Regions from separate parts of the Sporosarcina sp. P37 genome, predicted to be linked through region 1. Evidence: riboswitches for the same ligand, from Rfam matches in the RefSeq annotation. Region 1 holds a riboswitch; each other region holds the start of a gene.

What was found. Region 1 has a riboswitch for cobalamin ahead of metE (5-methyltetrahydropteroyltriglutamate--homocysteine S-methyltransferase). Riboswitches for the same ligand answer to the same signal wherever they lie in the genome.
Region 2: another riboswitch for cobalamin. It lies ahead of SporoP37_RS11665 (ABC transporter substrate-binding protein); the one in region 1 lies ahead of metE (5-methyltetrahydropteroyltriglutamate--homocysteine S-methyltransferase).
Region 3: another riboswitch for cobalamin. It lies ahead of SporoP37_RS11275 (ribonucleoside-diphosphate reductase subunit alpha); the one in region 1 lies ahead of metE (5-methyltetrahydropteroyltriglutamate--homocysteine S-methyltransferase).

Annotation. Positions count from the first base shown of each region.
Region 1 is NZ_CP015349.1:725,172-727,441, reverse strand. Features, by position in the region: gene metE (5-methyltetrahydropteroyltriglutamate--homocysteine S-methyltransferase) at 1-1,216, opposite strand, end outside; cobalamin riboswitch at 1,364-1,498, opposite strand; gene SporoP37_RS03810 (malate synthase G) at 1,893-2,270, shown strand, end outside.
Region 2 is NZ_CP015349.1:2,274,000-2,276,269, forward strand. Features, by position in the region: gene argS (arginine--tRNA ligase) at 1-350, shown strand, start outside; cobalamin riboswitch at 621-749, shown strand; gene SporoP37_RS11665 (ABC transporter substrate-binding protein) at 886-1,875, shown strand; gene SporoP37_RS11670 (FecCD family ABC transporter permease) at 1,868-2,270, shown strand, end outside.
Region 3 is NZ_CP015349.1:2,189,690-2,191,959, forward strand. Features, by position in the region: gene SporoP37_RS11265 (alanine/glycine:cation symporter family protein) at 1-753, shown strand, start outside; cobalamin riboswitch at 1,034-1,210, shown strand; gene SporoP37_RS11275 (ribonucleoside-diphosphate reductase subunit alpha) at 1,408-2,270, shown strand, end outside.

The sequences.
Region 1 (2,270 bases):
ATAAAATACTGCCTGACGACGCGTCACGGACTTCTTTTCGGTTTCGTGCAGGAAGTGCATTGAAAGCTGTTAACGCTGCCTGACTTGCCTTGAAATCTCCCGTGACTTGTTCTTTGCCTCGTTGTAATGCTTCCTGAAGAATCTTGATTTCATTGACTTTCTCATCTGCAAACGCCAGTGCATGCAAGATAACAGCATCCAGATTTTGTTCAGAACGAGTTGTAACAGGCGAGTGGAGCAAACTGCAGGAAGGCTGAATCCACAAGTTTGCGGATGGAACATGTTGTTGAATCGTTTCCGTCAGCGTCAATTTTGCCTGCAAATCAGAGCGCCAGACATTCCGGCCGTCTATAATACCCGCGGCCAGTACTTTATTTTCAGGAAAACCGTACTGTTTGATGTTCTGCAGATTTTTTTCACAGCCATGGACAAAATCAAGTCCAATTCCTGCTACCGGCAGAGCGATTGTTTCTTCATAATGTTCCACGGAATCAAAGTACGTTTGCAATAAAATGTTCATTCCGTCGAGGTCTTTCGTGAGTTGTGAATAAATCTCGGTCACAGCTTTCATTTCATCACCTGAAATGGAAGTGCACAGAATAGGTTCGTCAATTTGTACCCATTGCACGCCTTCATCCTGAAGCTCCTTCAATACTTTTTGATAAAGTGGAAGTAACTGCAGAATAATTGAAGGTACGTCTTTGTCTTCATACCCTTTAGACAATTTCAGCAATGTGTAAGGTCCAAGAAGAACTGGTTTGCCGTCGATGCCGAGTTCCTTCTTTGCTTCGATGTAGGCGGCAAGCGGTTTGTTTTCTGTCAGTTCAAAGCGCTGTCCTTCATATTCCGGCACGATGTAGTGATAGTTCGTATTGAACCACTTTGTCATTTCAGAAGCGACAGCTTCGTCGTTGCCGCGCGCTATTGAGAAATACGTAGAAGTGGATACAGGTCCGCCTTTCCAATGAAAGCGGGAAGGGATAATTCCGAACATGGCTGATGTATCCAGTACGCGGTCATACAATGTGAAATCACCAACGGCGATCCAATCAATGCCCGCATCTTTCTGCTTCTTTAAATTTGCCAGACGGATTTCCTTTGTTGTACGAAGAAGTTCCTCTTCTGAAATTTTCTTCGCCCAAAATGCTTCGAGTGCACGTTTCCACTCGCGATTATCACCTATGACGGGATATCCCGTGATACTGCTTTTGACCATTTGTTAATTCCCCCTTGAAGTTTTTTTCAATAAAAAAAACATTTCTCGGGGAAATGTTAGATTGTCACGCAAGTGTAAAATACAGGCATAAAAAAGCCTGCATTCCTAGACTGCGTGTGTCTAACACTTCCCTATTCACCGTAGGATGAAGCGTCATGAAAACGGGCAGGTATCTGGCTGGACGCAATAGCGTCTTCACAGTGGCGGGACCGCTCCAAAAGTAAGGATTCCCTTTTAAGAAATGAAATTGCTTCCATTTCACCCGGTTTTCAAACTATTCAATTTAGATGATTGCCTCTAAAGCTATCACAGAGAAAATAGGGTGTCAACTTTCATTTTTCATAAAATAAACAATTCTTATTTATTAACTTGGATAAAAGTGTGATTCAGCAAGATGCAAAGATGTCCAAGAGGAACTGTTATATAACTGATAAATATTGAAAAACGATTCCTTTCTTCGAGATGTGAAAATTTTCACAATTCAGTTGAAAGTTTTCTAGACTTTAGGTATGATAAGTACTAACACATCTTCGAATAGGAAGATCACTCATCATTCATACTTCAGAAATTGAAGATCGGCTATGGGGTACCGCCGGAAACTAATGATGAACAGTGTTCACCGCTGCATGTTATACAACAGAGTGGCGCAAAAAATCTTAAGGGGTGGCTTTATTCCATGACAAACTATGAAAAAGTAGGTAAATTGCAAGTCGCAACAGAACTAGTTAACTTCGTAAATGAAGAAGTTCTACCGGGCTTAGAAATCCAAAAAGATCAATTTTGGACAAACTTTGATTCGCTCATTCATGAACTTGCTCCTGAAAACAAAGCGCTGTTAGAGAAACGCAGTGAACTGCAAAATGCCATCAGCGAATGGCACCAGCAGAATAAGGGGCAAATTGATGCTGCTAAATATAAAGAATTTCTCGAAGAAATCGGCTATCTCGAGCCGGTTGCAGAAGATTTTCAAGTGACAACGTCTAATGTTGATAATGAAATTGCCAATCAGGCCGGCTCACAGCTCGTTGTTCCAATCGATAATGCACGTTATGCA
Region 2 (2,270 bases), 1.5 Mb from region 1:
CGCACGCGCGCATTTGCTCAATCCTGCGTCAGGCGAAAGAACAAAATATGCAGGCATCAACTGAACATGTCACGCTTTTGCAAGATGAAAAAGAATTGGAACTGCTGAAAAAACTGGGTGATTTCCCAAGACTGGTAAGCGATGCAGCACGTTTGCGCGCACCTCACCGGGTCACAACATACATCCAGGAACTGGCGGCTGCATTCCACAGCTTCTACAACGCCAACAAAGTGCTGGATCCAGAAAACAAAGACTTGTCCGAAGCACGTCTGGCCCTCATCACTGCCGCAAGCACAACAATTGCCAACGCCTTGAAACTGGTAGGCGTTCAGGCACCGGAAAGAATGTAAATAAAATACAAACAGCTGTCCCATGCATGGGGCGGCTGTTTTTACGTCTTTCCGCATGGTGTAACTTCTTTTGTTTACAGGCAGTGCGGCCGTAAAGCGTAATAGCGCGTTGGCAGGGCACGATGACGCGGTGGCCTGTTTCCATAGTGCGGGCCCGAAATACCGGCACTGCGGCATTGCAGCCGGAATTCTATGCATTATTCCGCAATACGTCAAACTCTGCGGCTCTCTCTGTACAACCCCCGGGATTACCGGTATAATAAGGTGCAATTACATATCTTTCGAAAAGGTTCTCTTTCCTAGAGATGAAAATGGAAATCGGTTAAAATCCGATGCGGTCCCGCCACTGTAAGTGCACTGTGCACAAGCCAGGTCACCTGCCTTTAAGAAAAGAAGTTCCGCAGCAACCTACGAGGATAGGCACAGTGGGCGAAATCACTTGATTTCATTCCGCCTGATCCTTCGAAACTGTCGAAGGATTTTTTCGTGTCTGCGGCCAGCGTAATGCATTACCCATTTCAGAGGAGGAATACAAATGAAGAAGTTTTGGCAGCTGTTGCTTACAGCGATGCTTGCGGTATTACTGCTTGCGGCGTGTGGAAACGACAGTACAAAAGAAGAAAAACCGGCAGATGAAAATCAGGCTGGCGAAGAAACAAATACAGACTCGGAAGCGTCTGCAGATAACACCAGTTATCCATATACATTGAAGGACGCTGTTGGTGAAGAAATTACATTTGAAAAAGCACCGGAAACAGTTATTTCATTACTGCCCAGCAATACGGAAATTCTGTTTGGCATCGATGCCGGCGATAAAGTAATTGCTGTAACAGAAAACGATACATATCCAGAAGAAGCGACGAAGCTGGATACAGTAGGGGACTTCACAGTCAACGTGGAAAAAGTTATTTCATTGGAGCCGGATGCAGTATTTGCAAATGAAATGATGATGGGATCAAACGAAGAAGGATTGAACCAAGTCCGTGAAGCAGGCATTCCGGTAATTGTTATACAGAACGCAAAAACATTTGAAGAAACATATGAAACGATTGAAACGATCGGTAAAGTAATGGATAAAAATGCAGAAGCCAATCAAGTCGTGGAAGATATGAAAGCAAAAGTGGAAGACATCAAAAAGAAAGCAGCAGACATTACAGACAAAAAGCGTGTGTTTGTTGAAAACTCTGATGCACCAGAAATTTATGCTCCAGGTAAAGGGACATTCCCGCAGCAATTCCTAGATATGATTAATGCAGAAAATATTGTGACAGAAGAAGGCTGGATTATGATCAGTCCGGAAACGATTGTGGATGAAAGCCCAGACGTGATTCTGGCAATCTACAGCTATATCCCGAACGTTGTGGAAAATATTAAAACACGCGACGGATTTGACACAGTCACTGCAGTTAAAGAAGATCAGGTTATTCAACTGGATGAAGATATTACAAGCCGGACAGGCCCACGTCTGGCTGACGGATTAGAAGCTTTTGCGAAAGCAGTCTATCCAGAGGTATTCGGTGAGTAAAACAGCTGTCGCCTATGCCGTGTCGATTGCCACACTTCTTGTGGCAATCTGGCTCGGTGTATCGATCGGCACGGTGAAAATACCAATAGAGACGCTATGGAATCAAACGGATGCGACCGCCAGCAATATTTTGTGGAAAATCCGTATGCCTCGCGTACTGCTGGCGGGAATCGTTGGCGCGTCATTGGCCATTTCAGGAGCTGCGTTTCAAGGGCTGCTGAAAAATCCATTAGCGGATCCATATACCCTCGGAGTGTCGTCCGGTGCCTCTGTAGGCGCTGTGATTACACTCTTTTTTGGTATATCCTTACCGGTTTTGGGCACGTTTACTTTACCTGTTTTCAGTATGATCGGTGCAGCAGTCACCATGTTCCTTGTGATCGGCTTTGCCCGGA
Region 3 (2,270 bases), 1.5 Mb from region 1:
GTCGTTATGAATATTACGCAGGTTCCTGCGATGATTGCATTGATTTTCCAGCATGCATTCGGTCTCAAGGAAGTCATGGGCGGCGGGATCGGTATGGCTATCATGCAAGGTGTGCGCCGCGGTCTCTTCTCCAATGAAGCGGGTATGGGTAGTGTACCGAACGCCGCAGCCACGGCGAACGTATCACATCCCGCGAAACAGGGGCTTGTACAAAGCCTGGGCGTATTCTTTGATACGATCATCATTTGTTCTGCAACTGCCTTCATCATCTTGCTTGGCGGTCTGTATGAATCAGGCGAAACAAACGGTATTCTTTTAACACAGGCATCAATGGCTGTACATGTAGGCGCTTGGGCACCATACTTCATCGCCGTAGCCATCATGTTCTTCGCATTCAGTTCCATCATCGGGAACTACTACTATGGCGAAACGAACATAGAATTCATTAAGGCAAACAAAGCATGGAAATTAGTTTATCAAATCCTGGTACTCGCAATGGTCTTCTTTGGAGCCGTTGCAAAAGTACAAATCGTATGGAACATGGCTGACCTGTTTATGGGACTAATGGCCATCATTAACCTGATCGTCATACTGTTACTCGGCAAAGTCGCCTTCAAAGTACTCGACGACTTCAGCAAACAACGAAAAGCAGGCAGAAACCCCGTATTCAAAGCCGCGAGCATCCCGGACTTAAAGGGAGCAGAATGCTGGGAAGAAACAGCTGAAGAAGCGGAAGAGCGGCTGCGACTGTGAAGTGATAAGAGGCAGATTGTAAGGAGTTAGTTTTTTAATTTTGCTTCCTGAATCAGTAATCAAGTGGAAAGATTTTAAAACATTATTTTCAAATGCTGAACGTTCACACAAACTATTTAGTCAAGAAGTAAAAAGTTTGATATACTATAAAATGCTGAATATCAAAAGTCGAATCGTAGTTCAGAAGATAGATTCTGAACTTCGGTTCGATTTTTGTTTTGCATGTTTGAACACAACATGTTAGGGTTATATAGGAAACAATATACTATATATAGTGTATAACGGTAATTAGATGAATTGGTACCCAACAAGTTTAAAAGGGAATCCGCGAAAAACGGAGCTGCCCCCGCAACTGAGGGCACGGACGACTGTCTTAGTAAATCCACTGCTTCGGCGGGAAGGAAAGATGGAAGGAAGATGTGCCAGCCAGTAGACCTGCCAATCGTCTCAGCAAAACATTCTTCGGGGTTGGAGAGTGAAAGCAAACAGCAGTGTTTTTTTGCCTGCCTAAACCTTTCTACTATCTGCCATACGTCAGCTGTCGACTCCCGATTTTATTGGGAGTCTTTTTATTTACCGCAAAACATCATCACTCAACTAAAGGGAGCGGATATAATGGCTATTATTCAAGAAACAGTCGGACTTCAGCTATTGATGGAAAATTTACAAGAGGAATTTGGAAAGAAGCAAATTGAGCCATTGATCGAAGCGAGTGAGAAATTTCAGCAGCGTCATCCCGCGAGTTCCGCTGCGGAGTGGACGAATGCGATGGTGCTCGAATCATTGAGCCGTATTGATGAAGCAAATGCGTATTGGACATTCGTTGCTGCACGTATTTATTTATTCGACGTCTATGCGAAACAAAAAACCTTGCGCGGTGCAGATGTTTATGCCGATTTTGCGAAAAATGTAGAACGATTAGTGGAGCAGGGACTTTATACGCCTGTTCTGACGGAGAAATACAGCCGGCAGGAGCTGCAGGAAATCGGCAAATTGATCGACCCTGCGCGCGATTTATTATTCACTTACATCGGTTTGAAAACATTGGTGGACCGTTATGTAACGGTGAATTTCAAAAAGCAGCCGGTCGAGCTTCCGCAAGAACGCTGGCTGATCATAGCGATGACGCTGATGCAGGATGAAACGGAAGATCGCATCCATAAAATCGGCGAAGCATACTGGGCGATGAGTAATCTGTACATGACGGTGGCTACTCCCACATTATCAAACGCAGGGAAAATGCACGGCCAGCTGTCGAGCTGCTTTATCGATACAGTCGATGATTCACTGCAAGGTATCTATAGCAGCAATACGGATATCGCGAATCTGTCGAAATTTGGCGGCGGCATCGGCGTCTATATGGGGAAAGTCCGGTCCCGCGGTGCTTCCATTCGGGGATTTGAAGGCGCGTCCAGCGGGGTGCTTCCGTGGATCAAGCAGCTGAACAACACGGCAGTAAGCGTCGATCAGCTTGGCCAGCGCCAAGGGGCAGTGGCAGTTTATCTGGACGTATGGCA